2 regions of the Bradyrhizobium sp. USDA 4474 genome follow, and region 2 is predicted to be linked to the other one. Evidence: predicted binding sites of a transcription regulator. Region 2 holds the regulator's gene; the other holds the start of a gene.
What was found. The regulator PhoB, encoded in region 2, activates phosphate uptake and scavenging genes when phosphate is short. The targets are predictions, from matches to a motif close to TGTCATNNANCTGTCAT.
Positions count from the first base shown of each region.

Region 1: ACVW16_RS33690 (RNA degradosome polyphosphate kinase) is a predicted target of PhoB. The motif match lies at 1,089-1,105, and genes of this name have one in related genera.

Region 1 covers NZ_JBSRZJ010000002.1:6,830,750-6,835,684, reverse strand. Annotated here, with positions in the region: gene ACVW16_RS33700 (CDP-alcohol phosphatidyltransferase family protein) at 1-220, shown strand, start outside; gene ACVW16_RS33695 (chromosomal replication initiator DnaA) at 313-990, shown strand; gene ACVW16_RS33690 (RNA degradosome polyphosphate kinase) at 1,179-3,368, shown strand; gene ppx (exopolyphosphatase) at 3,384-4,886, shown strand.
Region 2 covers NZ_JBSRZJ010000002.1:2,929,691-2,934,625, reverse strand. Annotated here, with positions in the region: gene pstB (phosphate ABC transporter ATP-binding protein PstB) at 1-138, shown strand, start outside; gene phoU (phosphate signaling complex protein PhoU) at 150-866, shown strand; gene phoB (phosphate regulon transcriptional regulator PhoB) at 889-1,596, shown strand; gene ACVW16_RS15715 (GcrA family cell cycle regulator) at 1,697-2,209, opposite strand; gene ACVW16_RS15710 (acetylornithine transaminase) at 2,664-3,866, shown strand; gene argF (ornithine carbamoyltransferase) at 3,866-4,789, shown strand; gene ACVW16_RS15700 (Hsp33 family molecular chaperone) at 4,904-4,935, shown strand, end outside.

The sequences.
Region 1 (4,935 bases), 3.9 Mb from region 2:
CGACAAGCCGGTCGAGATGCGGCCGTCGAAAGTATCCAAGCTAAACACAGCCGCACAGGTCTCCTACGCGGCCTTGGTACTGGCTGCGCTTGCCTTCGGCTTCGGACCGGCGCCCTATGACGTGATCCTGATGGGCTTCGTCACGCTGTTCACGCTCTCTTCGGTGTCGCTCTATCTCGTCGAGTGGCTGCGGCACATGAGTACGATCGAGGCCAAATGAGACGGCAGGCGGCCCCGCAAAAGGCCAACTCCCGATCGAATAAGTCGAATGTTTCAGACAACGCCGGCACGCCGGCACGGAGCAAAGCAAGCGTGGCAGGCCGCGTTCATCCCCGACAATTGGCGTTCTCGCTTCCGCATGCGGAAAGCCTCAGCCGGGACAATTTTCTCGAAGGTCCCGCTAACGCCGCCGCAGTCGCTCTGATCGACGGCTGGCCGGAATGGCCAAACCGGACCATGTGGCTCGCCGGTCCCGAAGGTGCAGGCAAGAGCCATCTGGCCACGATCTGGGCCGAGCTATCAGGTGCCCGCTCGACCACGGCCAGCGCGCTGAGCGCCCCAGCCGTCCCCGGAGCGCTCGCGACCGGCGCGCTGGTGGTCGAGGATCTGAAAGCCGGTGATTTTGACGAACGCGCCCTCTTCCATCTGATGAATCTCGCCCGCGAGGATGGCGCTTATGTGCTGTTCACCGGGCGCGAGACGCCGGCGGCGATAGCGGTCGAGCTCCGCGACCTGCGCTCCCGCTTTCGGACAATTCCGGTGATTTCGCTGCGGTCGCCGGACGACCAGCTGTTCCGCGGCCTGATCGTCAAATTCTGCGCCGATCGCCAGCTCAGCGTGGACGAAAGCGTCGTCAGTTACCTCGCCACCCGGCTGGAGCGATCCTCGGCCGCCGCCCGGCGCGCCGTGGAGCTGCTCGACGGCGAGGCGCTGCGGCTGGGCCGGCCCGTCACCCGGGCGCTCGCTGCCGAGCTGCTCCGCGACGGCTGACCGCAAGGGCGCGTCTTAGGCCTCCTCTTGGTCTCCTCTCGGACCCGCTTGGCCCCCCCCTTGGGCCCGCTTGACGCGGCGCGGCGGCGGAACATCAATGTCATCGAAACGTCATCGCAGTAACACATGCTCCGGCCGGATTTGCGCACAAGTCGCAATGTGGGGCGAACGAGATGGACCGACTTCTTATGGATTCCGCGCAAGCTGTTGAAACGAAAGAGAAAGCCACGGAGGCCGAGCGCCTGCCGGCGATCGCCTCGAGCCCTGAGCGATTCATCAACCGCGAGCTGTCTTGGCTGCATTTCAACCGCCGCGTCCTCGAGGAGTCGGTCAATCCCAGCCACCCTATGCTGGAGCGGGTGCGATTCCTGTCGATTTCGGCGAATAACCTCGACGAGTTTTTCATGGTCCGCGTCGCCGGTATCAAGGCGCAGGTCCGCGAGGGCATTGCCGAGCGTGCCCCGGACGGCCTGACTCCGTCCGAGCAACTCGCGCTGATCAACCGCACGGTCTCGCAACTTGCCAGCGATCAGCAGGCGATCTGGCGCGACCTGCGCGGCACGCTGGCCGATGTCGGCATCGTGCTGGTCGACGGCAAGGAGGTCACCAAGGCCGAGCGGACCTGGCTCGAGGACTATTTCCTCAACAACGTCTTCCCGCTGCTGACGCCATTGGCGATCGATCCGGCCCACCCCTTCCCATTCATCCCGAGCCTCGGCTTCACCATCGCGCTCCAGCTCACCCGCGAGGCCGACGGCAAGCAGATGAACGCGCTGATCCGCATGCCCGGCAAGATCGACCGCTTCATCCGCCTGCCGGCCGAAGGCAAGGTCCGCCTGATCTCGCTGGAGCAGGCCACCGGACTGTTCATCAACCGTCTGTTCCCCGGCTACAGCCTCCACGGCCAGGGCGCCTTCCGCATCATCCGCGACTCCGAGCTCGAAATCGAGGAAGAGGCCGAAGACCTCGTCCGCCTGTTCGAGACCGCGCTGAAGCGCCGCCGCCGTGGATCGGTGATCCGCCTCGAGATCGACGCCAAGATGCCGGAGGAGCTGCGCAACTTCGTCCAGCACGCGTTGTCGGCGGCCGACGACGAGGTGTTCCTGGTCGACGGCGTGCTCGCCATGAACGAACTTTCGCAGCTGACGCGTCTCGACCGGCCCGACCTCGAATTCACCCCTTACGTGCCGCGCCACCCCGAGCGCGTGCGCGAGCATGGCGGCGACATCTTCGCTGCCATCAGGCAGAAGGATCTGATCGTCCATCACCCGTACGAGTCGTTCGACGTGGTGGTGCAGTTCCTGCAGCAGGCCGCCCGCGATCCTGATGTGGTCGCGATCAAGCAGACGCTCTACCGCACCTCCAACAATTCCCCGATCGTCCGCACGCTCGCGGAGGCTGCCGAAGCCGGCAAATCCGTCACCGCGCTGATCGAGCTGAAGGCGCGCTTCGACGAAGAGGCCAACATCCGATGGGCGCGCGATCTCGAACGCGCCGGCGTGCAGGTCGTCTACGGCTTCCTCGAGCTGAAGACGCACGCCAAGCTCTCGATGGTGGTACGCCGCGAGGGCGGCAGCCTCACCACTTACGTCCACACCGGCACCGGCAATTATCATCCGGTCACCGCACGCATTTATACGGATCTCTCCTACTTCACCTCGGAGCCGACCATCGGCCGCGACGCCGCGCGCGTGTTTAACTTCATCACGGGCTACGCCGCGCCGAGCGATCTGGAAAGGATGGCGGTGTCGCCGCTGACCTTGCGCAAGCGCATCATCGAGCACATCCAGGGCGAGACCGAGCACGCGCGTCACGGCAAGCCCGGCGCGGTCTGGATGAAGATGAATGCGCTTGTCGACCCCGACATCATCGACGCGCTCTACGAGGCCTCCCAGGCCGGCGTCCAGGTCGAGCTTGTGGTGCGCGGCATCTGCTGCCTCAGACCCGGTATCCCCGGCCTGTCGGAAAACATCCGCGTCAAATCGATCATCGGACGCTTCCTGGAACACGGCCGAATCTACTGCTTCGGCATGGGCCAGGGCCTGCCGAGTGCGAAAGCGGCTGTGTATATCTCGTCGGCCGACATGATGCCGCGCAACCTCGACCGCCGCGTCGAGGTGCTGTGTCCGCTGCAAAATCCCACGGTGCACCAGCAGGTTCTCGAACAGATCATGGTCGCGAACCTGAAGGACAATGAGCAGAGCTGGCAATTGTTGCCGGACGGGTCCTCAACGCGTATGAAGGCCGCGAAGGGCGAGGAGCCTTTCAACGTGCACAACTACTTCATGACAAATCCGAGTCTGTCTGGCCGTGGAAAGTCGCTCAAGGAATCTTCGCCGCGTCGTCTTACGCGCCGCAACGAACGCCATCCGTCCTGACCGGAGAACTTTACCTTGAAACGGCCGCGCAAGCGTGGCGCCAGCGTCGCGGTCATCGACATCGGCTCCAATTCGGTTCGTCTCGTCGTCTACGAGGCGCTGGCGCGGAGCCTGATTCCGATCTTCAACGAGAAGACGCTGTGCGGCCTCGGGCGCGAGGTGCAGAGCACGGGCCTGCTTGCGCCCGACGCCGTCGACAAGGCGCTGACTTCGCTCAAGCGCTTCCGCGCCCTGTGCCGCGTGATGCAGGTCGGCCGCGTGTTCGCGATTGCGACCGCGGCCTGCCGCGACGCCTCCAACGGCCCCGACTTCATCGCGAAAGCCGAGCGCATCTGCGCCGTGAAGATCGAGATCCTGTCGGGACCGCGCGAAGCAAAGCTGTCGGCGCTCGGCGTGGTGTCGGGCATTCATCGCCCCGACGGCATCGTCGGCGATCTCGGCGGTGGTTCACTCGAACTGATCGACGTGCGCGGCAATGGCGTGCGCAGTGGCGTGACGCTGCCGCTCGGTGGCCTCGCACTCCAGGACCTCGCGCATAAATCGCTCAAGCGCGCCGACCGCATCGTGCGCGAGGCGATCGACGAGGTACCTCTGCTCACCGCCGGCCGCGGCCGCACTTTCTACGCCGTCGGCGGCACCTGGCGCGCGCTTGCACGCATTCACATCATCCAGAGTGGCTATCCGCTCCAGGTGATGCACGGCTATTCGATCCCCGCGCCCGAAGCGCTCGATTTTGCCCGTCGGCTGCGACGCCTCGCCGCCGTCGACATGCTCGCCGACATCGAGGTCGTTGCGGATGCGCGGCGCCCTCTCCTCACCTACGCAGCGCTCGTGCTCGAGCACATTATCCGCGTGGCGCAGCCGAAGACCATTGTGTTCTCGACCTTCGGCGTCCGCGAGGGCCTGCTGCACGAGAAGCTGCCGGAGACCGAGCGCAACAAGGACGGCTTGATCTGCGCGGCCGAGGAGCTGAACCAGCTGCTGTCGCGCTCGGCGAAGCACGCCCGTGAGCTGATGGCCTGGACCGATCGCCTCGCGCGCGTCGTGAAGCTGCGCGAGACCGAGGAGGATCGCCGCCTTCGCCACACCGCCTGCCTGCTGTCCGATATCGGCTGGCGCGTCCACCCCGACCATCGCGGCGAGCAGACGCTCAGCCTCGTGGTCAACGCCAATTTCGGCGCGATCGACCACCGCGAGCGCGCCTTCGTCGGACTGTCGGTGTTCTACCGTTACGCCGGGCTCAGCGAAGAGAACCAGCCGCCGCTGACCATGCAGGAGCTGCTGACGCCGGCCCTGCTCGAACGCGCGCGCATGTTAGGTGCGGCATTCCGTGTGGCCCATCTGATCTCGGCGGCGCGTCCGGGCGTACTGCCCGCCACGCATTTCAGGAGCCGGGGACGCAATCTGATGTTGGTGTTCGAGCACAGGCTCGGCGACCTCGTCGCCGACCGCGTCGGCAGCCGCTTCAAGCAGCTCGCGCGCTTGATCGGGCGATCGGGCTCCATCGTGCGGCGCTAGGGCATGATCCGGAAAAGTGTGAAGCGGTCTTCCGTACCGAGAAACGCGG
Region 2 (4,935 bases):
CAGCAGGCGGCGCGCGTCTCCGACAAGACCGCCTTCATGTATCTCGGCGAGTTGATCGAGTTCGACGACACCAGCAAGATCTTCACGTCGCCGACCGACCGGCGCACGCAGGATTACATTACCGGCCGGTTCGGCTGAGGAGACAGGACATGGGTTCTGAACATACCGCAAAGGCTTTCGATACCGACCTCCAGGAGCTCACCCGGTCGGTCGCGGAAATGGGCGGCCTCGCCGAGCGGATGATCGTCGATTCCGTCGACGCGCTGATCCGTCGCGACGTCGCGCTCGGCCAGCGCGTGGTCATCACCGACGCCGAGATCGACGCGCTTCAAAGGCGGATCGAGGAGCACGCCGTGCTCACCATCGCCCGCCGCCAGCCGATGGCGATCGATCTGCGCGAGATCGTCGGCGCCATGCGCGTCGCGACCGATCTCGAGCGGATCGGCGACCTCGCCAAGAACATGGGCAAACGCGTCGCGGCGCTTGAGACGGATTTCCATCCGCTCAAGCTGTTCCGTGGCCTCGAGCACATGACCGACCTCGTGCAGCAACAGGTCAAGTCGGTGCTGGATGCCTATGCCGCGCATGATCTGCCGGCGGCGATGGTGGTGTGGAAGGGCGACGAGGAGGTCGACGCCATCTGCACCTCGCTGTTCCGCGAGCTCCTCACCTACATGATGGAGGATCCGCGCAACATCTCGTTCTGCATCCATCTGATGTTCTGCGCCAAGAACATCGAGCGGATCGGCGACCACGCCACCAACATTGCCGAGACCGTGTTCTACATGATCGAAGGCCAGGCCATCACCGACAAGCGACCGAAGGGCGACATGACGACCTTCGCAACCACCGTCCCCAACACCTGAATCCTCAAGGAGCGACGACCCCATGGGCGCACGCATTATGGTGGTTGAAGACGAAGAAGCTCTCACCGAGCTGCTTCGCTACAATCTCGAAGGCGACGGTTATGACGTCGAGACGGTGATGCGCGGCGACGACGCCGACACCCGTCTCAAGGAGCACATTCCCGATCTGATCGTGCTCGACTGGATGCTGCCGGGCCTGTCCGGTATCGAGCTGTGCCGCCGGTTGCGGACGCGGTCCGACACCAAGCAGCTGCCGATCATCATGCTCACCGCGCGCGGCGAGGAGAGCGAGCGGGTGCGCGGCCTCGCCACCGGCGCCGACGATTACATCGTCAAGCCGTTCTCCGTGCCTGAGCTGTTGGCGCGGGTGAAAGGACTGCTGCGGCGTGCAAGCCCCGAGCGGCTCGCAACCGTGCTGGCTTTCGGCGACATCGAGCTCGACCGCGAAAAGCGTCGCGTGGCGCGCTCGGGCCGGCCGATCGACCTCGGCCCGACCGAATATCGCCTGCTGGAGTTCTTCCTGGAGCATCCCGGCCGCGTGTTCTCGCGCGAGCAGTTGCTCGACAGCGTCTGGGGCCGCGACATCTACATCGACGAGCGGACCGTCGACGTGCATATCGGCCGCCTGCGCAAGCTCCTCAATCTCGGCCGCGAGCAGGACCCGATCCGCACCGTCCGTGGCGCCGGCTACGCGCTCGACGACCGCTTCGCGAAGGCCGAGCAGGCCTGAGCACGGTGACATGCAAGCAAAATAAAAAGCGCGCCCTGGGGCGCGCTTTTTTATGTCTCGATCGTCGCAGGTACCGGGACGCTGTCGTCTGGAGCCATGCTCAGCGCGGACCCGGCTTCGCCGGCGCGCGGCGACGATCGGCCGCCGGCTGATACGCGACCCGCGAGTGCTGGGCGCAATAGGGCAGGCCGGAGAGCGCCTTGCCGCCGCAGAAGAAGAAGTCCGCGCTCGAGGGATCGCCGACCGGCCAGTGGCAGGTGGCCTCGTTCAATTCGAGCAGCGACAGCCGCTGGCTCATCGGCACCACGTTGTCGAAGGTCACAGGTTCAGCCTCGACCTCGACCTCGAAGGCCTGGGCGAGTGCGGTGTTGCCCCGCGAGATCGGGCGGCTCACGCGCATCATGTGCTGCGCGGGACGCGCCTTGCGCGGCCGGGGAGCTGCCGAAGACGGGCTCTTGGCGCGGCCGGACAGGCCGAGCCTGTGTACCTTGCCGATCACGGCGTTGCGGGTGACATTCCCAAGCTCAGCGGCAATCTGGCTGGCCGAAAGTCCGGCCTCCCAGAGCTTTTTCAGCTGTTCGACGCGATCGTCGGACCAAGTCAAAACGGTCATGGCACCCTTTCCTTCACCGCGCGCCGCCATCTGCGGGGCCGCACGACGAATGCGTAAGCTTCGAAAAACCCGTGCCGCCAGAATCCCTTAAGGCTCGCCGGGCGCAATCAGACGCCCGAACGTTTACGCCGGTACAAGAGGACTTTTGGGATCAGAACCGCTGCACGAGATGTCGTATCTGACAAGCCGAACGCTACAATATGGCGTGACTCACGCGCAAGAGTCCGGCGACTCGCTTCCACATGTTCCGTGGCGAATATCCCGCAAAATCGCCACCGCAAGACTACGGATTCAGCATGTCGCGAGGCGTTCGGGCGGCATTGACACCCGTTTCACCAGGCCTAAAATGGTGACGCGTGCCGCCCTTAAAAGGCGGCACGTTTCGTTTTCAGGCTGGTCAATGGTGCGTTGCGCAATGCACGCCCACACCGTCCGCAACATTCAAGTGGCCGTCATGACTAACAGCGCAGCGCCGCATTTGCTCCCCGTTTTCGCCAGGGCCGATCTCGGTTTTGAGCGCGGTGAAGGCGTTTGGTTGATCGCAACCAATGGCGATCGGTATCTCGATTTCACCTCGGGCGTCGCCGTGAATGCGCTCGGACATGCCCATCCCGCGCTGGTCAAGGCGCTGCAGGAGCAGGCCACCAAGCTCTGGCACATGTCGAACCTGTTCCAGAGCCCGGATGGCGAGAAGCTCGCCGCGCGTCTGTGCAACGAGAGTTTTGCCGACTTCGTGTTCTTCTGTAATTCCGGCGCCGAGGCGCTGGAGGGCGTGATCAAGCTGGTCCGCCATCATCACTTCTCCAAGGGCCATCCCGAGCGCTATCGCATCGTCACCTTCGAAGGCGCTTTCCATGGCCGCACGCTGGCGACGCTGGCCGCGACCGGATCGGCAAAATATCTCGAAGGCTTCGGGCCGCCGATGGACGGTTTCGACCAGGTGCCGCATGGCGACATCGAGGCCGTGAAGAAGGCGATCGGGCCACACACCGCCGGCATCCTGATCGAGCCGATCCAGGGTGAGGGCGGCGTGCGCTCTGCGACACCGTCTTTCCTCAAGGCGCTGCGTCAGCTCTGCGACGAGAAGGGCTTGCTGCTCGCCTTCGACGAAGTGCAGACCGGCATGGGCCGCACCGGCGACCTGTTTGCCCATCGGCGCACCGGCGTCACGCCTGACGTGATGTCGCTCGCCAAGGCGCTCGGCGGTGGCTTCCCGATCGGCGCGGTGCTGGCAACGGGGGATGCAGCCTCCGGCATGGGACCCGGCTCGCACGGCTCGACCTTCGGCGGCAATCCGCTGGCGATCGCAGCTGCAAACGCCGTGCTCGATGTCATGCTCAAGCCCGGCTTCTTCGACCACGTGCAGAAGATGTCGCTGCTCCTGAAGCAGAAACTCGCTTCCGTGATCGACCGTCACCCCGATATCCTCAGCGAAGTCCGCGGCGAGGGGCTCTTGATCGGCATCAAGGCCGTGGTGCCCTCAGGCGATCTGGTTGCGGCCTTGCGCAACGAAAAACTGCTCACCGTCGGCGCCGGCGACAATGTCGTACGCTTCCTGCCGCCGCTGATCGTCACCGAAGCCGAGATCGAGGACAGCGTCGCCAGGCTCGAACGCGCCTGCACGGCGCTGTCGGGTAACAAGCGGGCGGCAAGCTGATGAGCAAGAGTCCCAAGCACTTCCTCGATATCAACGAGCTGCCGCTGTCGGAGCTCAAGAGCATGCTCGCGGCTTCTTCCGCCATGAAGGCGAAGCAGAAGGCGCACCAGCCGGTCAAGCCGCTCGAAGGCAAGACGCTGGCGATGATCTTCGAGCGCCCCTCGACCCGCACCCGCGTCTCATTCGATGTCGCCATGCGCCAGCTCGGCGGCGAACCCATCATGCTGACCGGTGCCGAGATGCAACTCGGCCGCGGCGAGACCATTGCCGACACCGCGCGCGTGCTGTCGCGCTATGTCGACGCCATCATGATCCGCATCCTCAATCACGAGGCCCTGCTGGAACTCGCGGCGAACGCGACCGTGCCCGTCATCAACGGCCTGACGCGGCGCTCGCACCCGTGCCAGGTGATGGCCGACCTCATGACCTATGAGGAGCATCGCGGCCCGATCGAAGGTCGTACAGTGGCCTGGACCGGCGACGACAACAATGTGCTGGCGTCCTGGGCCCACGCCGCCGAGCGCTTCAAGTTCCAGCTCAATGTCGCGACGCCGCCCGAGCTCGCGCCGAAAAAGGCGATGCGCGACTTCATCAAGACCACGGGTGCGCCGATCGTGCTCGGCACCGATCCCGAGGCCGCGGTCAAGGGCGCCGATTGTGTCGTCACCGACACCTGGGTGTCGATGGGTGACAAGGAAGGTGAGCACCGCCACAACGTGCTCAAGCCCTACCAGGTCAATTCCAAGCTGATGTCGCTGGCCAAGCCCGACGCGCTGTTCATGCACTGCCTGCCGGCCCATCGCGGCGAGGAGGTCACCGACGAGGTGATCGACGGCCCGCAATCGGTCGTGTTCGACGAGGCCGAAAACCGCCTGCATGCGCAGAAGGGCATTTTGGCCTGGTGCTTTGACGCGGTGAAGTGATCCTTCTCATGGGCCCGGTGGTCACTCCGGGCTACGCAGGCCGTCGTTCCGAGGGGCGCCGGAATGCGGGCGTGCCTCTTTCATTTCGGATAGACCGACCCCAGATAGAGCGCCATGGTTTCCCAATCTCCTGACATGAAAACCGG